3 regions of the Desulfovulcanus sp. genome follow, and region 1 is predicted to be linked to each of the others. Evidence: riboswitches for the same ligand, from Rfam matches in the RefSeq annotation. Region 1 holds a riboswitch; each other region holds the start of a gene.
The links. Region 1 has a riboswitch for cobalamin ahead of AC3WVG_RS04415 (sirohydrochlorin cobaltochelatase). Riboswitches for the same ligand answer to the same signal wherever they lie in the genome.

Region 1 (7,810 bases):
TGCAAGTGGCTCTCGTCGCCTGTGGCTATGCAGACAATTACTCCCGCTCTCTGTCCAACAAAGGATGGATGCTTGTTCATGGCAGAAGGGCGCCCGTTATCGGCCGCGTCTGTATGCAACTGACAGCCATAGACATAAGCCATATTCCGCAGACCAGACCGGGGGACTTAGCCTATGTGTTGGGTGGACAGGGTAAAGAGAAAATCTTGCCAGAAGAGCTGGCCAAATGGTGGGGTACCATCACCTATGAGGTTTTTTGTTTACTAGGTCAAAACTCTAGGGAATATGAGTAAGCCTCGATGTTCAGGAAGGCTAAAAGGTTAAGAGGGGAAAAGTTATGCTGGATAAAATCTGGGATGGAATAAAAAATATCCCTTATGGTATCGACCTAATTAAATTAGCCTTTATCTTTATGGTCAGCTGTCTAAGTTATGTAGCGAGCAAAAAATACCTGCTCGGCTTGATCAATAAAATTCTTACAAAGACCAAGACCAAATGGGACGATGTATTGATCAAGAACAAGGTGTTTAACCAGTTGATCTTACTGATCCCGGCCATGGTCTTTTATTATGGTCTAAAGGCCCTTCCCACATTATTTCCCTATGGCCAAAAACTTGTCTATATTTATGTAACCATAATTATCATTCTTGTCGTAAACAAACTTCTCGATTCCTTTGTTGACATCTACAATACCTACCCCATTTCAGCCAAACGCCCCATCAAAGGTTATCTGCAACTAGTCAAAATTTTTGTCTATATTATTGGGGGAATTTTTCTTATCGCCCTTATCCTGGATAAATCTCCATGGGGCCTGATAAGTGGAATTGGTGCTTTGACCGCCGTGCTCATGCTCATTTTTAAGGATACGGTTTTATCCTTTGTGGCCAGCATTCAAATTGCCAGTTACGACCTTTTGCGAAAAGGTGACTGGATTGAGATGCCTGCGTTTGGAGCTGACGGCGATGTCATTGATATTGCCCTGCATACAGTCAAAGTGCAAAATTTTGACAAGACCATTGTGGCAATCCCTACCTTTAAGTTTTTGGATCATTCCTTTAAAAACTGGCGGGGGATGGAAGAGACCGGAGCACGCAGGATTAAAAGATCTATTTTAATTGACCAGTCCAGTATCAAATTTTTGGACGACGAGCTCATGGAGCGTTTATCAAAAATAGATATTATCAAAAGTTATCTAGAGCAAAAAAAGATAGAAATCGAAGAGCACAATAGAAATGTAGGAGCCAGTCCGGAATCAGTGCTCAATGGCCGGCGCCTGACAAACCTGGGTACCTTGCGGGCCTATATCCTGGCTTATCTTAAGTCCCATCCCAAAATCAGACAAGACCTGACCCTGATCGTGCGTCATCTACAGCCTACAGCAGATAAAGGTCTGCCACTGGAGGTTTACTGCTTTGTGAATGATACCGATTGGGCCAATTATGAGGCTATCCAGGCCGATATATTTGACCATATCCTGGCCGCCTTGCCAGAATTTCATTTGCGGGCCTATCAGCGCAACGCCCTGGTAGATCACAGGGTTATAAACCAGGCTCAAACATAATGTGTCCTTCACGTGAATAACTTTATTAAACTTCCTCACCTAGGCCCGAAACCTGCATACTAACCGAACTGATGTGGATTGTTCTCTCTTTGTTTACCGCCCTTTGCGAGGCCATTAAAGATGGCCTCTGTAAAAAAGGGCTACAGGGTAATGATTTTCTGGTCATTGCCTGGGCATGGAAGGCATTTTCCCTGCCGTTTCTCCTTCCTTTAAGTTTCATAACCCCTGTCCCTGATTGTTTAAATCTGCGTTTTTTGGGGATCCTGGCCCTTGGAGGCGGATTAAATATCCTGGCCACAATCTTGTATATCCGGGCCATTCAAGCCTCTGACCTATCCCTGACCCTGCCTCTCCTTAGTTTTACGCCGGTTTTTTTGCTCTTTACTTCTCCGCTCATGGTCGGCGACAAGCCAGAACCTACTGGTTTTTTGGGCGTGTTTCTGATTTTTCTGGGTTCATATATTTTAGGCAGCTCAAAGCCTGGCTTTTGGGGGCCCATCAAGGGACTATTTTCAGAAAAAGGCCCCAGACTTATGCTTTGTGTGGCCCTTATCTGGAGCATCGCCGCCAATGTGGATAAAATGGGTATAAGGGAGACTTCCCCTTTTTTCTGGGCCTTTAGCGTTCAAGCATTTATTGCTTCCGGCCTGACCTTGCTTTTATTCAGGCAACAAAAAAATATTTCCCTTGGTTCCAGAAAAAACATCTTTTTGCTGAGTCTAATCGGACTATTTACTGCAATGGGGCTCATTTCGCAGATGTCGGCTGTAAACATTGGCCTGGTCCCTTATGTAATAGCCATCAAGCGATTAAGCATTGTTTTTGGGGTAATTATCGGTGCAGTGGTTTTTAAGGAAAAGGATTTAAAGCTAAGGCTTTGCGGGGCAATGATTATGCTGGCAGGAGTCTTTTTGATGACGACTTAATTCGATTTAGTTTCGCCTGGATGGACTGAACCGCTTCAACTTCCTGACTTTACCCCCACCCCACTCACCTACTCAACTATTCAACTAATTCCCTTGCCTTCCTCTGCGTCCTGAGCTAAAAAATTATCATTGTTCATTTTATCTTTTGGTGCTTGTAAAGCTTAATAGGGAATCCCGTGAAAATCGGGAGCGGTCCCGCCGCCGTGATTCCCACAAAAGTCAGTCTCCGTGTGTGCCACTGTCCTATTTTGAGTTCTCAAAATGGATGGGAAGGCCGAGGCTGATGGGATGAGCCGGAAGACCTGCCAAAAGATGTCCATTTCTCCTGAGCAACGGGGGCTTTGTTCAGGAGGCCGGGTGTATAGTTACCTGCTGGAAGCGATCAAGCTCAAAATTTAAGCTTCATAGACGAAGAAAAATTGATACCGGGCGCCCAAACTTCATAAAATTTGAATGCCCGGCTGAAAGAAGCTATAAGCTACCTAGCAGGCCTGTCGCATTTATCCCCATATACACCATTTAGATTTAGTTATTAGCCCCAAAAAAATTTTGGGAGGTTTATTATGCGTAATTTTTTGGGATTGCGGGTTTTACCCGTTGTGGTGGGATTGTTTTTCTTACTTACTTTGGCAAGTGATGTCCTGGCTCATGGCCATAGGCAAGAGAAAAAAATAGGTATTTTATTGGTGGCTTTCGGCACGACTTATACGCAAGCTCAAAAGGCCTTTACCAATATTGAGAGAAAAGTGCGTCAAGCCTTTCCGGGCATACCTGTCTACTGGGCTTATACCTCCAAGATTATCCGCCATAAATTGGCTAAGAAGGGGCAAAAACTCCTTTCTCCGGCCCAGGCCTTGGCCAAAATGATGGATGAAGGCTTTACCCATGTGGCTGTGCAATCATTGCACACTATTCCAGGCGCGGAATATGATTATCTGGTGCAAGTGGCGCAAAGCTTTTCAGGTCTGCCCAAGGGCATGCAAAAAATTTTGGTGGGTCATCCGTTATTGGCAACACACGAAGATTTTCAAAAAACGGTTCAGGCCCTGCTCCAAAATATCCCGACACAAAGGAAACAAAAAGAGGCAGTTGTTTTCATGGGTCACGGCACACATCATCTGGCCAATGCCTGTTATCCGGCCCTGCAATATTATCTTTGGCAAAAGGACAAAAATATTTTCGTGGGCACTGTAGAAGGTGCGCCATCCCTTGAAGATACTGTCAAGGAGCTAAAGAGCCGCGGAATAAAAAAGGCGTATCTCCTGCCGTTCATGTCTGTGGCTGGTGACCATGCCCGCAACGATATGGCCGGAGATGAACCAGACTCCTGGAAGTCAGTGCTCACTGCACAAGGAATAGAATGTATACCGGTACTTAAAGGCACGGCTGAATATGATCAGATTGTGGATATCTGGGTCGAACACTTAAAAGCTGTAATGGACCAACTTTAAAGTACGAAAAGGGGTTTAAACCCCGCATCTACAGGACAAATCAGTTTATGCATCGCTATTTTACTTATCCTGAGAAAGGACATTTTTATGCCTTGGGTGTTGGCCCGGGAGCGCCAGACCTTTTGACTATCAGGGCAGTGAACATGATTAAAGGGGCAGATGTAGTCATCTGCCCCTGTTCAGCCCGTTCTAAAACCAGCCTCGCTTTAGAGGCGATCAAGCCATGGCTTGATCGCCAGGAAATAGTCGAGCATGTCTATCCTATGGCTAGGGATGAACAAAAGACCTGGAAATCATGGGAGAAAATGGCCTCGTTGGTTGTTAAGCGATGCAATCAAAAGCAAACAGTAGTGCAGGTTACACTAGGTGATCCGCTGGTCTATAGCACCAGTTGCTATCTTCTGCATCTTTTATCCAAAAGAATGCATCGCTCGATGATCCATGTGGTACCTGGCATCACTGCATTTCAGGCCGTGAGTGCAAAGCTTGGTTATCCTCTGACCATGCAGGAAGATAGACTTTTACTCGTCCCTGGCACAGACATGCAGGAAGTAGAGAAATGCCTTACCAGGTGTGAAACACTGGTGTTATATAAGGTGGGCAAAAAAATTTCCGAGCTTTACGCTCTTCTTAAAAAACATGGTTTGGAACATAGGGCCAAAATGGTCTGTTATGTAGAACAGGAAGATAAAGAGTTTGTCTGTGAAGACCTGGCCCAGGCTTTGAAATCCATGCCCGGCTACCTGGCCACAGTGATTGTGAATATTGGAAGAAGGAAGTGGAATAACCATAAAAGAGCCTGTGGCCGAAGCTTTTAGGCTTAATTCCCATGGGGTTTATTCCAGTCCTGGTTTCTTTCATGCTGGTACAAAGACTTGGACCAATCTAAAGTTTGCTTGCGGACAGAGCATAATGGGATATTTTGGGTAAACAAATATTCTTTTTATTGTCGATAGTTATGATCAATATCGCAAAATATTCAGCCCATGCATCCCGATGCTCTGTTTTTCCGCAAGCTTTATTAAGATTGGGTTACCCAAGCCGTTTGTAATGCATTTCAGAAACCAAGACTCTCAATCAGCGGTTAAAATAGGGTGTGGCCACTGGCTCAATAGAGAAGAGGTAAAAAGGTTAAGAGGAAAAGAGGTCTGGAAGAAGGTGTAGCCGGTAATGAGCAAGTTAAAAACAGGCCTGAGCACTGGCACGTGTGCAGCTGCCGCGGCCAAGGCTGCGGTTTTACTACTTAGCGGCAGCGTAAGCAAAGATGAAGTTCAGGCAGTTGAAATTACCCTGCCCACGGGCAAAAGAATCAATGTCCCTATTAAAGGGTGGAGCAAGCAGGATAATTTGGCCTGCGCCTGGGTAGAAAAGGATGCCGGCGATGACCCGGATGTAACTCATGGTCTGGAGGTTCATGTTCAGGCAAGATTTAGCGAAAGCGAAGGCAATGAAATTGAGTTCGTCCGCGGCAAAGGTTTAGGCGTAGTAACCAGACCAGGACTACCTGTACCAGTGGGTGAGCCAGCCATAAATCCCGTTCCAAGACAGATGATTGTCCAGGCCATCAGGGAAGTAACTGCTTTTGGTGTACAAATAAAGATCTCCATTCCCGGCGGCGAAGAAGTTGCTCACAAAACCTTTAATCCCCGTTTGGGCATTAAAGGCGGCATCTCGATTTTGGGAACCACTGGTGTGGTCAAGCCCTATTCCGTTGCAGCCATTAAAGAAACCATAGGCTTAAATATTAATATGGTTTGGGAAATGGGTTACAGGGAACTGGTCCTGGTACCGGGAAATATCGGGAACAGGGCTGCAACGAATCTTGGATTTAATACGGACCTAATTGTCGAAGTAAGTAATGAATGGGCCTATGCTCTGGACAAACTCAAAAACTATGACTTTAGAAAAGTAACTATCCTCGGCCATGCTGGAAAACTTTTAAAATTTATTAACGGTCACTTTCAGACCCATAGCCAAAATTCCCCTTCAGCAGTGCCCATATTTCTAGCCGCAATAAAGCAGGTACTGGGCATCAAACTTACGGATGTAACTACTGTGGAAGGAGGATTTTCCTGTCTGGGTGCCAAAGAGCGACAGGTTATTGGCAACCACCTTGCCAGGCAGGTATTCGAAAAAGTACAGCAAAGGCTAAATACCGTTCCTCTCTTACAAGTTGTTTTAATCAACCTAAAAGGTGAAATTGTAGGCAGGAACCTTTGATATCGTCCAAGTCGCATCATGATCAACAAGCTCAATAAACCCAAAATCACTATTATTGGCTGCGGACCGGGGGGCAAAGAATTTTTAACTTTGGCCGCGCTAAAAGAAGTGGAGAAAGCAGATATTCTGGTTGGTGCTCCCAGACTACTTGAACTTTTTCCAGAGTTTAAAGGCCGGGTATTTTCCTTAGGTGCGAACATAGACCAGGCCATTGAGTTCATAGAGACCAGTTTTAAAAACCAAAAGATAGCCGTGCTCGTCAGTGGCGACCCCGGCTGTTTTAGTTTCAGCCAGAAGGTTGTGCACAAATTTGGCCGTGAAAATTGCCATCTGGTTCCGGGAATTAGCTCGGTGCAACTTGCCCTCTCCCGGCTTAAGCTCGAGTGGACAAAAGCGAAGATCGTCAGTGTACACGGACGCGAACCTGAATTTAAGGCCAGCGAACTTTTATCTTATCCGGTAGTTGTTATTTTATTGGGTAAAGATTTAACCTGGTTTAAACCATTATGGCCAAAGCTTAATAAAAATTTTGAGGTGTATTTGGTGCAAAATTTAAGTCTTGAAAACGAGAGGCTGGACAAGCTCAGCCAAGAGACTGATTTAAATCAATCCATATACGGCCAAGCCATGTTAATTCTGGAGGCTAAAAGTGAATCTGGCCTTGGTTAGTCTGTCTCTTCCCGGGGCCTACCTGGCAAAAAAATTGGCTGCTGAAATGAATGGAGAAATTTTTGTCCATCAAAAATGGGCACGGGAGACTCAGACCATTAGCTGTAGCTATTTTGAACGCATTTTTGACCTTTCTAGCGATCTTTTCCAAAATTTCAAAAGAATCGTCTATTTTGCCCCCTGTGGGGTAGTGGTGCGGGCCATTGCGCCTTTTCTGAAAAATAAACTGGACGACCCAGCCGTGGTAGTTGTGGATGCAGGTGCCAGATATGCCATAAGCCTGCTTAGCGGTCATGAAGGCGGCGCAAATGCCCTGGCCTGCCAGGTGGCCAACATATTAGGCGCCGAGCCGATAATTACCACTACGACCGAGGCCGTTAAGGATATTATAGCCGGCATCGGGTGCAGAAAAGGGGTGCAGGCCGAGGAGATTATTACCTGCTTGCACATGGCCTTAAATAAAGTAGGCAAAAAACTGGATGCGGTGCGTATGCTATCGTCGGTTGATTTGAAAAAGAACGAGACCGGCCTTATTTTGGCGGCCCAAAAATTAAATTTGCCGCTCAGATTTATCCCGGCCGAGGAGATCAAAAAAACCACCTTCAAATTTAACACGTCTGAGTTTGTCCAGCAAAAAATAGGACTGCCTGGTGTTGCCGAGCCTGCTGCTCTTTTGGCCGGGACGCGAACCAGGTTGATACTGGAGAAGACCATATGCAACAGAGTGACCATTGCCCTGGCCCAGGAAAACTTGCTGTAGTCGGCATAGGTCCGGGGCATAGATTAGACCGCACTTTCCGCTGTGAACAGACGATATTGAATAGCGATGTTGTGGTCGGGTACCCTCGCTACCTGGAACACATCAAGGACCTGCTACCGGGAAAGGAAGTTTATTCCTCTGCCATGACCAAGGAGGTTGAGCGCTGCCATCTGGCTGTAGATAAAGCTCTCGCTGGCTACTGGGTAGCCTTGATCTCTTCCGG
Region 2 (7,810 bases), on a different contig from region 1:
CTAAAATGACCTTTAAGACCATTTTTTAAGTACCTTCTAGAAAAGGGGAAAAGACCTTTTTCCATGTTATCGCAAATGAGCTTGCGTTTAAATTCCAGAGAGTCCTTTGCCAGTTCTGCATATTCAGCGATTAAATCTAAAAAGTCCTCTTCACCCTGAGCCAAAAAAGCCAGCTTAGGCAGGTTCAAGGTGACTACGCCAATAGACCCGGTCAAATCTCCAGCCCCAAACAGACCTCCGGTTCTTTTCCTCAGCTCCCTTAAATCCATCTGCAAACGGCAGCACATGGAACGCACATCTTCGGGATTTAAGTCTGAATTGATAAAATTCTGGAAATAAGGCACGCCATATTTTGCTGTAAGCTTGAGCAGCAGTTCTCCAACCTCACTTTCCCAGGGGAAATCAGGCGTCACATTATATGTGGGTATGGGAAAGGAAAAGATGCGCCCATGGTAGTCACCTTCCAGCATGACCTCTAAAAAGGCCCTGTTAATCATTTCCATTTCCGGGACAAAATCCCCATAGGTCTCATTTTTCAGTTTCCCGCCAATAATCACTGCTTCTTTGGCAATATGTTTAGGTGGAACCAGATCGAAAGTTAAATTGGTGAACGGGCTTTGTCCCCCCCATCTGGAAGTGGTGTTCAGGTTAAAGACAAATTTTTGCATGGCCTGCTTAACCTGATGGTAATCAAGGCCATCATAACGGACAAAAGGGGCGAGATAAGTGTCCACATTGTTAAAAGCCTGTGCCCCTGCCCATTCATTTTGTAGGGTGCCCAAAAAGTTGACCATCTGACCCAAAGCAGAATCAAAATGTTTGGCCGGGCCGGAAGAACATCGTCCTTCCAGATTAAACCCTTCCAAGAGAAGGTCACGCAAACTCCATCCAGCACAGTAACCAGCCAGGCCAAAAGACAGGTCATGGATATGAAAATAACCATGTTCATGGGCCAAACGAATCTCTTCCGGGTATTTTTCCAAGGCGTATCTGGCCTGCACAGATCCGGATAAATGCAGCATCAGCCCCTGAAAAGAGTGGGCCATGTTGGCATTTTCATTAACCCGCCAATCAGACTTGTTCATGTAGCTGTCAATGGTATCTTTGATATCTAAAAAGGCCTCTTTCTGACTACGAATCTCCCGTCTCTTTTCCCGGTATAAAATATATTTTTTAGCAGCCTGATACAGCCTGGACTCCATAAGGACCAATTCCACCATATCCTGGACCTGCTCTTGCTCAGGTATGTCCAAATCTGCAAGCTTGTTTTCCACTTTCATGGCCAGTCTTTTGGCCAAAAGAGGATCTTTAATCCCGCTGGCCTTTAAGGCCTTGAAAATAGCCTGGGCGATCCTATCTACAGACCAGGTTTCAAGCCGGCCGTCTCTCTTTTTGATTTGTTTGGGCATAAATATATCTCCTTTCAGGTAATGTTGAATGTTTAATGCTGAATGTTGAATTATTTTTTGTTCTGTTGTCCAGTCTTTATTATGCTTGTTAAAATTTTCACAATGCTCTCAATTTCATTAAACATAAGCTTTACTTTTGGCTTATCAGGATCAATATAGCCACTATCTTTTAATAAGTTTAGCCAATAATGCGTCTCTCTTGCCTCTTTAGCTGAAATAGACATCTTCGCTAAAAAATCTTTTTTACTAAATCCTACCTGAGCTTCATTAACATTTGCACCAATTGATGTCCCGCATTTTAACAATTGTTTAGACATCACATATTCTTTTTTATCATCTACCAGAAAATTATATAATTCAATAACCATTAAAGCAAATTTATACGTCTTTTGAACTATTATATTACTTTTCATCAATCACTTCTTGAATTAAACATCCAACATTAATCATTCAACATTAACGAACGTCTGCTCTATCAATTCAAATCCTTTGGGCAGATAGGTTTTAACTTCATGCATATCATCTTCTGTTAAACTAGGTACCCTGGTACATCGAAAGATAAATCTGTTTGGCCATTTTTTAGCCATGTCAAAGATGGCTTCCAGACATTTTTGTGCTTTTTGTGAGCTAATCTTATTTCCAGTCAGTTGAGGATATTTTCCCCAGGGGCCTTTGACATCCACGGCTACCATCTGGACCAGATCCTTTTCCAAGACCAGCTTGAGCAGATCCGGCCGCAGACCATTGGTGTCAAGCTTAACCGGAAGATTAAATACCTTTAAGGTGGTCAGGACCTGTTCAAGCCCCGGCAAGACAGTTGGCTCTCCCCCGCTAACCACTAAAGCATCCAACCAGGTTTTGTCATGATCAATTCTTTCCAGAACCATTCCCCGGTCCAATTGGGGTAAACTTTCCGGCTCCCAGGCAAGCTTGGCATTATGACATGTGGGGCAACGCAGATTGCATCCACCAAAAAACAATACCGCGGTCACCTTGCCCGGCCAGTCACATAAACTTAACGGTTCATATCCGCGCAATGCCACCCAAGGCGATACAGAGGAGTTATTCTTATCTGACATTCCGAATATAAAGTTAGGGTACCTTGGTTTAAAATTCAGAATCTTAAGTGTATTTGAGGATAAAATACGTATTTCCCCTGCATCCTCGTGCAGAGAAAATCATGACAAGCTCCAGGCAGGTCTTCTGGCTCTTCCCGGTTTTCTGCCGACCTTCCCATCCTTTTTTAAAAAAGGAAGTTCAGAAGTTGAGAAGATCAGAAGATACGTTTTTATAAACGAAAGTCCCATCTCCTTTTCCGTATACTTCAATCTTCCTAACTTCCCAACCTCGTATCTGCCTAACTTCTCCTAAGCAGAAATGCAGGACAGTGGTCATGACCTGGAGAAAACTTCACGGGAATTACAGCGGCGGGACCGCCCCGGACTCTCACCGGAGTTCCCTATTAAGGCCGCGCGGCCACCTGGAGTAAATCATGGCGGCAGAAATTATAATCCCACCAGAGGCAGGATACAAGAAAAAATAAAAAAATAAATAATTCGACCAATTAGAGGGGTAAACTTTTAGGTTAAACCCAAAATCCCTGGTTTGGCAGGACTAAAAACCCGGCTCCAGTCCTGGATTGACAAAGGCTGGTGCTGTTTCATCCGCTTGCACAAAAACCGGAGGGCAATCCCTCACTTCCACTTTTCTGCCCACAATCTTAAGCCTTCCCTGGGCCAGCCACTCAATAGCCTGAGGGTAAATCCGATGCTCCCAATTCAAGATACGTTGCCCGAGGCTCTGGCCATCATCGCTGACATAGGCTGGCACAACCGCCTGGATAATAATCGGACCATTATCCATTTTCTCGTCAACAAAATGCACTGTACACCCGGAAAAACGCACCCCATAATCAGCTGCCTGGGCCTGGACACGCACGCCTGGAAAACTGGGCAGAATGGCAGGATGTATATTTAAAATTTTATTGGGAAAGGCCTGAATGAACGCGGGAGTCAATATCCGCATAAATCCGGCTAGAATAACCGCTTCCGCACCTGCATCCTTGATAACCCGGACCATGGCCTGATCAAAGTCCTCGCGAGAAGAAAAATTTTGATGCTCGATAACTTCCGTGCGCAAATTATGCTTTTTGGCTCTAGTTAGTCCGTAGGCATCGGGTTTATTGCTGATAACCACCTTGATTTCGGCATGAAGCACTTTCTGTTCTATTTTATCAATTATGGATTGCAGATTCGACCCGCTTCCTGAGATTAAAACAGCTATGGGTAAGGCCATTGATCCTCCTTCTTTGTTTGAGTGGTTAAGTTAATTTATTCTCTTAATAATACAAAACAACTAAACCACTCAACTACTTACCTACTCAACTATTCAACTAGTCAACTATAGCTTTCACCAGACCATCAATAGTAAATTCTTCTGGCTGAATATGGGCCTCAAAGCCATACTTCTCTAAAGTTCTGGCCGTAATCGGACCTATGCAGGCCAATTTTATACCGCTCCCGCCTTCTGCTGCAGATACATAAGGTTTAAGTTTTTCAGCATCGAGGAGACTAAAGAAATTCTCAACAGTAGAGGAGCTGGTAAAGGTAATATATTGAATTTTTCCTTCATTAACCTGCTCTAAGAGGACATCAGCGTTAGCGTCGCTTTCCTGGCTCAGTACTGTTTCGTAAACAGGCAAAATATCTACCTCTGCCCCGGCACGCCTCAGGCTTTCCGGTAGGACCTCCCGTGCCTTCTTGGCCCTGGGAATGAGCACTCTTTTGCCCTTGATCCCCATTTTTAAAAGCCCTTCCACCACGGATTCCGCCACGTATTTATCAGGAATAAAGTCAGCAAAAATCCCCCTTTCTCTCAAAGCAGAAGCCGTGGCCGGCCCAATGGCTGCCACCTGCGTCAGCCCGAGAGCGCGGGCATCGTAGCCCATGCTTCTCAGCTGTTTCCAGAAGAATTTGACCCCGTTGACAGAGGTAAAAACAATCCATTGGTAAAAATCAAGATTTGTGATGGCATCTCTTAAATGAGAGTAATCATCCAGAGGCTTGATCTTGATGGTTGGGAACTCATAGCAGCATGCGCCAAGTGCTTCCAGCTTACTTACCAAGACGCTGGATTGCTCCCTGGCTCGGGTCACAACCACGCCTTTACCCAAAAGTGGCAGCTTTTCGAACCAGTCCAGCTTATCTTTTAGTTTAACCACTTCTCCGACTACCAAAAGCGATGGAGGCCTAAACCCCTTGGCTCTGGCCTGGTCAGCTATTTCAGCAATAGTGGACACCAATGTTCTTTGACGACAGGTTGTTCCCCAATGGATGAGGCTTGCCGGCATATCCGGACGCATGCCAGCCTGGATAAGGTTGGTACTGATATATTCCAAGTTTTTCACGCCCATAAAAAAGACCAGGGTACTTGTTCCAGAGGCCAGAGCCTGCCAATTATGAGCACTCTCTGGCTTGTCCGGGTCCTCGTGCCCAGTGATAAACGATACCGAAGAAGCATACCTTCTATGGGTCAAGGGAATACCAGCATAGGCTGGCGCGGCCACAGCCGAAGTCACCCCCGGAACCACTTCAAAATCAAGGCCCGCTTCGATAAGCTCCTCTGCCTCTTCCCCGCCCCGACCAAAAACATAGGGATCGCCGCCTTTGAGCCTGGCCACAACCTTCCCCTTTTTGGCCCTGTCCACCAACAAATCATTAATCTTGTCCTGGGGCAGGGTGTGATCTCCGCCTTTCTTGCCTACATAGATAATTTCTGCATCCTTGCGGCAATATTTTAAAAACTCCTTATTAGCCAGATAGTCGTAAACAACAACGTCAGCCTTTTCCAAGATATTTTTGGCCTTTATGGTCAAAAGCCCAGGATCGCCAGGCCCTGCTCCCAATAAATAGACTTTAGACATCGCTTAATATGCCTCCTATTTCAGTCCAGCAAGCCGGTCTCTTAATTTTTCTAGCTTTACTTTTTTTTCCTCAAATTCATTCAGTTTACGCTTTTCTTTGTCCACCACATGAGCTGGGGCCTTGTTCACAAATCCCTCGTTGGACAGTTTGCGGCTGACAAATTCCAGCTCCTTGTTGATTTTCTTTAGTTCCTTATCAAGCCTTGCAAGTTCACTTTCTATATCCACCAGGTCTTTGACCGGCACATAGAGCTCATGCCCCTTAACCACATTAGAAGCTGCACCAGGCGGCGGAGTCAAATCAGGTTCGGCCTGCATCGATTCCAAGCGGGCCAAATGCATAATTAAACTTTTTTGGCCAAGCAAAAAGTCTCTGTCCTCTCCTTCGACGCGTACATAAAGTTTAAGTTTCTGCGAAGGTCCAATACCAAGCTCCGAACGAATGTTTCGCACACTAACTACAACTTGTTGTAAAAACTCCATCCTCTCTACCACATCTGGCTGCAAACATTCCGGCCGACTCTCTGGAAATGGCTCCCGGGCCAAATTTGGATTTTCCTGTCCAGGGATATAGCTCCATACTTCCTGAGTAACAAAAGGAATAATGGGATGTAAAAGAACCAAAATTTCACTTAAAACCTGTTTCAAACAGCCCCTGGCCAGGGATTTGACTTCTTCGTCCTGACCATAGAGCTCTGGCTTGATCATCTCCAGGTACCAGTCACAAAACTCATGCCAGACAAATTGATATAGTACCCCGGCTGCATCGTTAAACCGGTAAGCTTCTAAAGCCTTGCGCACCTCCTCTTTCACTTCTTCAAGGCGATGCAAGATCCATTGGTGAGTCAAGCCACCGCTTTCACTAATTTTGGCAGGCTCAAACTCAATTTTTTCTTCCTCTGTTAAGTGCATCAGCGCAAATCTGGCTGCGTTCCAGATCTTATTGATAAAATGGCGGTAGCCCTCAATGCGCTCTTCGCTCATCTTGATGTCCCGGCCCATGGCAGCAAAGGCAGTCAGTGTAAATCTGAAGGCATCAGTGCCAAATTTATCCATCATGAGCAGCGGATCAATAACATTGCCCTTGGATTTACTCATTTTCTGGCCCTGGGCGTCGCGAACCAGAGCATGAATATAGACATGCCGAAACGGGACATCCTTCATAAAATGCAGGCCCATCATCATCATTCGAGCCACCCAGAAAAATAAGATATCAAATCCTGTGACCAGGACGGAGGTGGGATAAAACTTTTTAAGCTCCTCGGTCTGATCTGGCCAACCCAGGGTGGAAAATGGCCACAAGGCAGAGGAAAACCAGGTATCCAGCACATCTTCATCCTGGCTTAATTTGTCACTGTTGCATTCCGGGCAGGCTGTTGGATCTTCTCTGGCCACAATCAAATGCCCGCAGTCTTCGCAGGTCCAGGCCGGAATCCGGTGTCCCCACCAGATCTGCCGGGAGATACACCAATCTCTAATATTATCCAGCCATTCAAAATAAGTCTTGGTCCAGTGATCTGGAAAAATTTTGGTTCGGCTATCTACTACAGCCTGTCTGGCTTCCTTGGCCAGCGGACCAACTTTTACAAACCATTGCCTGGAAACATACGGTTCAATAACTGTTCTACAACGATAACAATGGCCCACACTATGTTGCAGATCTTCTTTTTTGACCAGAAAGCCCTGTTCCTCAAGCATCTGAACGACTTTTTTCCGGCACTCAAACCTGTCCAGACCAGCAAACTCAGGACCGGCCTGCTCATTCATCCTGCCTTCATCGTCAATAACCTGAATAACATCCAGATTATGCTTCTTGCCCAGTTCAAAGTCGTTCATGTCGTGGGCAGGGGTAATCTTCAGGCAACCTGTACCAAACTCTCTGTCCACATAGCTATCAGCAATGATAGGAATTTTCCTCTGAACCAAAGGCAAGATAACTTCCTGACCAATTAAGTGGCTATATCTTTCATCTTCGGGATGCACAGCCACACCAGTGTCGCCGAGCATGGTCTCCGGCCTGGTGGTAGCCACGATTACTTCTCCCTGGCCATCAGCCAAAGGATACTTAATATGGTAAAGTGCACCCAAAGCCTCTTCATGTTCAACTTCCAGATCTGCCAAAGCGGTATGACATCTGGGACACCAATTGATAATATAATCGCCCTGGTAAATTAAACCCTCTTCATAAAGACGGACAAAGACTTCGCGCACGGCCCTGGATAATCCTTCATCCATGGTAAAGCGCAGCCTTGACCAGTCCACAGAGGCACCAATACGCCGAATCTGATTTAAAATCTTATTTCCATACTCCTCTTTCCACTCCCAGACACGTTCAATAAACTTTTCCCGTCCTAAGGACTGTCTGGTCTTACCCTCGGCGGCCAGGGCCCTTTCCACCACGTTCTGCGTGGCGATTCCAGCATGGTCGGTGCCTGGCACCCAAAGTACATCATAACCAAGCTGGCGGTGATAACGGCAC
Region 3 (7,810 bases), on a different contig from region 1:
GGAACATAGGTAATAGGGATCTCCGTAGTCTGCTCGGGATTTAGATCTTTGGGGACATCAATATCGTCGGTTAGGGCAGACCCACCAATCTTATTCAATGGGAGCTCCAGCACCAAATGCTGTTTAACCCCCATGCTTTCCGCTACTCTTTTTGCTGCCTTGATTTCCACATCATGCCGTTGGTGATAGTAAAAACTCAAGGCATACAGCTCAAACCCTTGTGATTTTGCAATGGCCAGGCATGTTGTTGAATCAAGGCCTCCAGAGAAAAGAACAACTGCTTTTTTCATTGACACTATCCTAATATAATCCATTTTTTATTTTTTTTAAAGCTTACAATCAACATATTCAACTATATTTATATTCTAGTGGTTTTCAAGTCTATTATCACCGCTTGCCCGAATTTTACTCTCCTTTGAAGTCCCATAGAGTCTGTGGCCAAACCCCATTTTGACTACCTGATTAAAAATAAAAAAATTATGAAAAGTTGTCCTCTGGGTAAGGTTCGGCCACAGACTCCATAGGCATCATGCCTTTGGACTTTTCTCAAGCACCTCTTTAAAAATTTTCGCTGAGGCCTTGTTGGCACAGAACTCTCCGCACATGGTACAAACTTTGGAATCACAGGAAGGAGAACGATCATCTCTAATCTTCTTCGCATCCTCTGGAAAGAGGGCATTTCTGAACTGTCCTTCCCAGTCAGAGTCTCGCCGCGCTTTGCTCATGGCAATATCTCGCTGACGTGTCTTTTCGGGATGTTTTCCCAAATCACCTATGTGGGCAGCCACACGTGCCACCTTAACCCCCTCAATTACATCCTGTTCATTGGGGAGAGCCAAATGTTCGGCAGGCGTAATATAACAGATCAAATCTGCACCGAATCGAGCAGACTGCGCTGCACCAATGGCTGCTACCACGTGATCGTAACCAGCACCGACATCGGTTGGTAGAGGTCCAAGCATGTAGTAAGGGGCATAATTACTCATGCGTTTCTGCAAAATGATATTGGCTTCTATCTCGTCCATGGGCACATGGCCGGGGCCCTCCACCATCATCTGACATCCCATACGTAACCCTTCTTCAGCCAGTTCGCAATTGATCAAGAGTTCCTGAATCATGGCCCGGTCAAATGAATCGCCAATAGAACCGGCACGAAGTCCATTACCCAGAGAGAGTACCACGTCATATTTCTTAAGAATTCCCACCACGCGATCAAACTTTTCATAGAGGGGATTTTCTTTCTTGTTTGCTTTCATCCACGCCACCATGGAGGCGCCGCCCTTGCTCACCAATCCGCCATAGCGGTATCCTTGTTTTTCCAGTCGTTCAAGCGTATAAAGATTGATGCCACAGTGGATTGCCATGAAACTTATGCCGTCCTCGCATTGGCGTTCGATAAGGTCGAAAAGCATCTCCTCGTCCAACCGGTTCGGATCACCGTATTTAGCGGTCGCTTCACAAAATGCCTGATAAAGAGGGACATTTCCGACAGGAATGTCCACGGCTGCAAGTATTTCTCTACGGATTTTATCCAAATCGCCGCCTACTGAGAGTTCCATCAAGGTATCCGCCCCGGCTTCTTGAGCCGCAATGGCTTTGCGCACTTCTGCGTCGATATCTACGATGTCCGTAGAGGTACCAATGGAGGCATTGATTTTGGTTGAGAGCCCCCTGCCAATTCCAACAACCTTAGACTTTCGGTTCTTGTTCAGCGGCACCACGATCTGGCCTTTGGCTATACGTTCACGGACCGAATCAACGGACAGGCCTTCTGTTGCTGCAATAGTTTCCATAACCTGTGTGACTGTTCCCTCTTTTGCATATTCTACCTGAGTACGTTCCATAGCTATATTATCCCTCCTTACTTAAGAGCATGTAATAAAACGAAAAAATCCCCAAGCCGATATTGATCAGCTTGGGGATTTACCATCTCCACCAAGTTTCTTAGAACCATTCGGCAGGTCTTCTGACTCGTGGATCAACCTACTCCCCGCGCCTTCCCGCGCCATTTCGTAATCACTTTTATATGGCACAGTGGCTAATTGCGGGTTTTGTCCCCACTCACAGCGGCGGGTCCGTGCCGGAATTTCACCGGCTTCCCTATTAAGCCCTTTCCATGGGCACCGAATGTCTTTATTTATAAATACTTTGCGCTACTACAAGTTGTCAAGGCGATTTTGGCCTATACAAGTTTACTTTATTATTCTATTTTTCGTGAACGATAAAATTCTATTAAGACCGCATTTGCCTTATAGAGTCTGTGGCCAAAGCCCATTTTGACTACTAGATTAGAAACCCTGGTTTCTTGAATGCATTGCAAAGGGCTGGGTAAGCCTTCTTGGCGAAGCTTGCGGATAAGCAGAGCATCGGGGTGACAAAGCTAAATATCTGGTACTGCATGCCATAACTATCGACAATAAAAAGAAAATTCGTTTATCCCAAATACCACATTATGCTCTGCCCGCAAGCAAGCTATAGATGGGTCCAGGCATTTGCTCCAGCATGAAAGAAACCAAGACTAGAATAAACCATGGAAATTAAGTTGATAAAAAGGTTCGGCTACAAGCTATATAAAATATTACAAATATGGTTTATCAACATTTCATATAAATGCCGAACCTCCTGGACCACAGCATAAACCCATGGGCCCCCTCTGGCAGGGATTCATGGCTTCCAAGCACCAGGCATCCCCCGGGATATATGCTGTCCCATATTCGCTCCCATGTCTCAAGCTGTAACCCGGTATCAAAATAGGTGAACACTAAATTGCGACACAGGACCAGGTGAAATGGACCTCCCGGGACCCTCGTTCTCACATCATGGCATAAAAATTTTACGTTGGCCTTGTATTCCGGACGTAGACAATAGATCCCTTTTTTTTGAACAAAGGCGATGTTCCGCCATGGATCAGGAAGTTCCTTCAGGCTGCTGGCCTGATAACAAGCCTGAGCAGCACGTTCAATCAACACTGCATCCAGGTCCGTAGCCAGGATCCGGACGGTAAGTCCGGGGAAAAGCGGCCTGAGGCTTAACTCCCACATCAATGCCAGGGTATACGGCTCCTCACCTGAAGCACAACCGGCACTCCACATCCGTAAAGTATCCTCGCCGCGAGCAAGCGTTTCCCGGGCAAGCTCAGGCAAGACCTCCTGTTCCAAAAATGCAAAGGTCATCTTGTCGCGGTAGAAGCGAGTGATCGTAACGCGGCATAACCCCTCCAGTATTGTCCACTCCTCTGGGTGACTTTCCAGATAGGCCCGGTAAGCAATAACCCCTTCCAATTGCAATTCCTCTATACGCCGCCGGATACGTTTGCAGACTTGCTTACGCACTTTACGGAAACCTGCCCAACGCATGCGCAATCGAGGTAACGCCCACTGCAGGAAATGCACCCATTCGCTTTCTTTCATTCCAGTTCCTCAGTTCTCCTCGCATGCCAACCACTCGACCTTTTAAAACACCAGCACATGCCGAATGCTAAAATCCTTTAGTGAAGTTATCCCCTTTTTACACCAAAAATTTGAAAATAATCCTTTTCCCAAGGTTCAACTTGACTTTTTTGAATCCCAAGTTTGGCCCAAACCTTTTTATTTATACCTTTATAACCCCAAAATTCACTTAAATACTTTTTAGGAACATATATCCGTTTTAATCTGGACCCAATCTTGGCCAACTCATACAATAATAGATGTCTGAGACCGATGCTTCTGCACATATTTCCCAAGGCCGGATGCCAAGGGCCAGCCAAAATATTTTTCATCAGACTTTTTTCCGGAGTCAAACCAAGACGAATAACCTGCACTTTAGCCCGCCAAAAAAACGGGAGACTTAAAGCTATTGCAGACACAGTCTCTGGTAAGCTCCACGGTCGATACTGACCTTTGGCCCACCACCTGGCCAAAAGAGTGGATTTGAGAACCAGACATGGATAGATGCGCACAACTTCCGGTTGCATCTCTATAGAAAAACGCACATCTTCAAACCAGCTCTTCAGTGTATGTCCAGGCAGCCCCGGCAAAAGTTGAATGCCCAGACTCAGGCCCGCTCTCGAAATCATTTCGCAAGCCGCAACTATATCTGCCCGACAGTAGCCCCGACCGCTTAATTCCAATACCTGATTATCAAAGCTTTGCACACCCAACTCAACCAAATCAACTCCATAGTCACCTAGCAAGCTTAAAATATCTTGGCTAATCATATCCGGCCTGGTTGAACAGCGAATATGGCTAATTATCCCTTTGTCTTTTAACTTTTTTGTCAATGATAAAAAATAAATCATTTTCTCTTTGGACAGGCCAGTAAATGTCCCGCCAAAAAACCCAAGGCCAATGGCTTCCTTTTTTTGGGCAAATCGGTCATTGAGCTCGTTCTCGATTTTTTCTCCAATGCTCTTGAAATCAAGACGATCCAACTCGCCGGTTTGCAGATTCTGGGCGCAATAAACACACCTGGTTTTACTGCACCCGGCAAAGGGAAGAAAAACTGGCCAAACAGCCATTTTCTTTTTTTGGGGTTCAGGATGATAAAATTTCAAACTAATAATTTTCATAAATGGAAATAGACAAAAAAAATAACGTGTTAGACTTGCAAAAAAAATACAGCTGAGGTAAAAGTCTTTTAAAGTCGTTATTAAGACAAAAAAATTCCATTTTTTATGCGCAAAAAGTCATATGTTGCCAATACTACATGTGTTAAGTTTTATAAATATTAAACGTTTTATTCTGAATTTTATACGCAAACTTAAAGTTTAAACTGTACAATAAACACATAACATTACAAAATTTAAAATATAACTCGGAGCAAAGAATATGGAAAACTGCATTTTTTGCCAGATTGTCCAAGGAAAAATTCCCTGTCAAAAAATCTATGAAAGCGAACATGTCCTGGCCTTTTTAGATATTGCCCCGGTCAACAAAGGGCATGCCCTGATAATCCCCAAAGGTCACTATCCTACTATTTTTGAACTACCTTTAGATTTAGGACAAGAACTCATTTTGGCCATGCAAAAAGTCGGAAAAGGGTTACTTACAGCATTGAATGCCTCTGGTCTAAATATAGGCATGAACAACTATGAAGCTGCTGGTCAATTGGTTCACCATGCTCACTGGCACCTCATTCCCCGATATAAAGATGATGGGCTAAAACTCTGGGCACAACATAAATACTCAGACGCCCAGGAGATGGAGCAGTACGCCCAAAAAATCAAAGCAAAAATTTAATTTTATTAAAATGAAAGCTGTGTAATATGTCAAAAAGGCAATGTTTAAAATGGCCTATAATAGTCGTTCAAAAATGCTCTAGTGCCCGGGTAAACCTTTAACCCTAAATTGCAACTTTAAACTTCCCCCGGAGGTAATATATGGGCAAAACATTAACCAAAGCTGACATCGTGGACAAAATTTATGAACACAGTGAACGAAACAGGGCCGAAGTCAAGGCCCAGGTGGAACATCTTTTGGACCTAATGAAAAAAGCCATTAAAAAAGACCATGCTCTACTTATCAGCGGATTTGGAAAATTTGAGGCCTATGACAAAAAACCTCGTAAAGGCAGAAATCCACAAACAAATGAAAGTATTACTTTGCCTGGACGCAAGGTAGTTGTATTTAGGCTTTCCAGAAAATTCAGGCAAGAACTTAATCCGCAATAATAAAGGCATTGGGGAACTTAAGCTCTAACCTGGTCTTGATCTTTTGGGCCTTGGCCAGGGTTTTGAAAATGCCAGCCTGGACACGCCAAAAGGTCCGGCCGCGGTGCTCAAATTTTTGTATCCTGGTGTGTACAAAACCTTTTTGACGCATTTTTCTCTGCAAGGCGATAGCATTTTCATAGATAGCAAAAGACCCAACCTGCACATAAAAAATGCCAGGGATTTCCGGCGACCAAGAGCCAAGTGACTCAACACGAACCCTTGCCGTTCCCGGGCCAACCACACCTAACCTCTTGGCCGCTGCATAAGATAGGTCAATTATCCTGTTTTTTACAAATGGACCGCGGTCATTTATACGCACAATCAAACTACGACCATTTTCCAGGTTGGTTACCTTGACCTTTGTATGCATGGGCAAAATTTTGTGTGCCGCTGTCAGCTCGTACATATTATATATCTCGCCGCTAGCAGTCCTCCGCCCATGAAACTTCGGTCCGTACCATGAGGCCACCCCTTCCTGAACAAACCCGTGCGCTAATTTTAAAGGTCTATACGTCTTACCATAAACAGTGTATGGCCTCTGGGTTCCTTTTTGGGAAGGAGGAGCATATATCTTACTGTTCCGCGAAGGGTAGTATACACTTTTTTGAGCACATCCATACACGCCCATAACCAGGACAATTAAACCAAACAAACATCCTGCCCATCCGCTCATCTTCCTTTTTTCTCCATTCATTTATAATTTAAATGCATAATAACCTTTAATCAATTAAAAACAAATAGCTGTCAGCAATCAAGGCAAAACTAAGGGAAAAAGTTAATGAGTTATCAAACCTTCTTGTTTGCAACTTACTTACCCCCTAAACGACATGAACTCAAGCCATCTTGTAAAAAATGAACATTGAAGACAAGCCAGCAGGAGAACAAAAACGGTCCCTTGCGTGTTACTATTTGCGAAAAAATAATATCACTTTTTCACAATTTCCATGCTCAGCTACTAGCATTTTTTTTAAACCTGAGCTATTGAATGTCTAAATAAAACTGAACAGCTTGTATTTGTTAATTAAATACATTATGTTTTTGGGTGGTATCTAAAAACGATACCTGAATTCTATTTAAACGGGCCGTTGTTCTTGCGACAAACAACTATAAAATGGCAAAGGGGGTTAATATGTCACAAGAAAAAGTAGGCGCAGTCATGGTTGTCGGCGGAGGTATTGCCGGCATTCAATCCGCTTTGGACTTGGCTGACGCCGGCTATTATGTCTATTTGGTGGAAAAGACAGCCGGTATTGGCGGTGTAATGTCCCAGTTGGACAAAACTTTTCCCACCAATGACTGTGCGATGTGAATTATCTCACCCAAGTTGGTTGAGTGCGGTCGGCACTTAAACATCGAGCTTCTAACTTTAAGCGAAGTACAAAAAATTGAGGGCAGCGAAGGCAATTTTACCGTTACTGTCAAACAAAAGCCACGCTATGTGGAGATGGATAAATGTATTGCCTGCGGCCTGTGTGCAGAAAAATGTCCCAAAAAAGTTCCTGACGAGTACAACGAGGGTTTGAGCGTCCGTAAGGCTGCCTACATCAAGTACGGCCAAACCGTTCCCCTCAAGTACGCCATTGATGGTGAAAATTGTATTTTTGTCCAGAAAGGCAAATGTCGGGCATGTGAAAAATTTTGTCCCACCGGTGCCATAGACTTTAACAAAGAGCACAAGGAAGAAATCATCCAGGTCAAAGTCGGTTCTGTAATTCTGGCCCCGGGATTTAAAGCCTTTGATCCTTCCCTTTTTGATCATTACGCCTACACACAATTTAAAGACGTGGTCACAGGTCTGGAGTACGAACGGTTGCTCTCAGCCAGTGGTCCATGCATGGGTCATCTGAAAAGGCCCTCAGATGGCAAAGAGCCGAAGAAAATTGCCTGGCTACAATGTGTTGGCTCCAGAAATATCAATAGATGCGATAACGGCTATTGTTCTTCTGTCTGCTGTATGTACGCCATTAAGCAGGCATTGGTTACAGCCGAGCATACCACTGGTGATGTTGACCAGGCCATTTTTTACATGGACATCCGTACTCACGGAAAAGAATTTGAACAATATTACGAACAGGCCAAACAAAAGGGCATCCGCTTTGTCCAAAGCAGAATCCATAC

Region 2: it holds a riboswitch for cobalamin, as region 1 does, so the genes downstream of both, AC3WVG_RS09060 (anaerobic ribonucleoside-triphosphate reductase activating protein) here and AC3WVG_RS04415 (sirohydrochlorin cobaltochelatase) in region 1, are expected to answer to the same signal.
Region 3: it holds a riboswitch for cobalamin, as region 1 does, so the genes downstream of both, thiC (phosphomethylpyrimidine synthase ThiC) here and AC3WVG_RS04415 (sirohydrochlorin cobaltochelatase) in region 1, are expected to answer to the same signal.

Annotation. Positions count from the first base shown of each region.
Region 1 is NZ_CEYAEZ010000017.1:32,907-40,716, reverse strand. Features, by position in the region: gene alr (alanine racemase) at 1-293, shown strand, start outside; gene AC3WVG_RS04425 (mechanosensitive ion channel family protein) at 338-1,561, shown strand; gene AC3WVG_RS04420 (DMT family transporter) at 1,633-2,487, shown strand; cobalamin riboswitch at 2,617-2,811, shown strand; gene AC3WVG_RS04415 (sirohydrochlorin cobaltochelatase) at 3,051-3,938, shown strand; gene cobI (precorrin-2 C(20)-methyltransferase) at 3,986-4,756, shown strand; gene cbiD (cobalt-precorrin-5B (C(1))-methyltransferase CbiD) at 5,109-6,158, shown strand; gene cbiE (precorrin-6y C5,15-methyltransferase (decarboxylating) subunit CbiE) at 6,177-6,827, shown strand; gene AC3WVG_RS04395 (cobalt-precorrin 5A hydrolase) at 6,808-7,587, shown strand; gene cobJ (precorrin-3B C(17)-methyltransferase) at 7,542-7,810, shown strand, end outside.
Region 2 is NZ_CEYAEZ010000057.1:9,378-17,187, reverse strand. Features, by position in the region: gene AC3WVG_RS09070 (ribonucleoside triphosphate reductase) at 1-1,409, opposite strand, end outside; gene AC3WVG_RS09065 (four helix bundle protein) at 1,460-1,822, opposite strand; gene AC3WVG_RS09060 (anaerobic ribonucleoside-triphosphate reductase activating protein) at 1,856-2,488, opposite strand; cobalamin riboswitch at 2,586-2,908, opposite strand; gene purN (phosphoribosylglycinamide formyltransferase) at 3,024-3,704, opposite strand; gene cobA (uroporphyrinogen-III C-methyltransferase) at 3,802-5,331, opposite strand; gene AC3WVG_RS09045 (valine--tRNA ligase) at 5,347-7,810, opposite strand, start outside.
Region 3 is NZ_CEYAEZ010000009.1:15,345-23,154, reverse strand. Features, by position in the region: gene queC (7-cyano-7-deazaguanine synthase QueC) at 1-290, opposite strand, end outside; gene thiC (phosphomethylpyrimidine synthase ThiC) at 528-1,844, opposite strand; cobalamin riboswitch at 1,940-2,143, opposite strand; gene AC3WVG_RS02610 (CheR family methyltransferase) at 2,595-3,410, opposite strand; gene AC3WVG_RS02605 (elongator complex protein 3) at 3,497-4,549, opposite strand; gene AC3WVG_RS02600 (HIT family protein) at 4,809-5,219, shown strand; gene AC3WVG_RS02595 (integration host factor subunit alpha) at 5,360-5,650, shown strand; gene AC3WVG_RS02590 (septal ring lytic transglycosylase RlpA family protein) at 5,637-6,365, opposite strand; gene AC3WVG_RS02585 (FAD-dependent oxidoreductase) at 6,822-7,810, shown strand, end outside.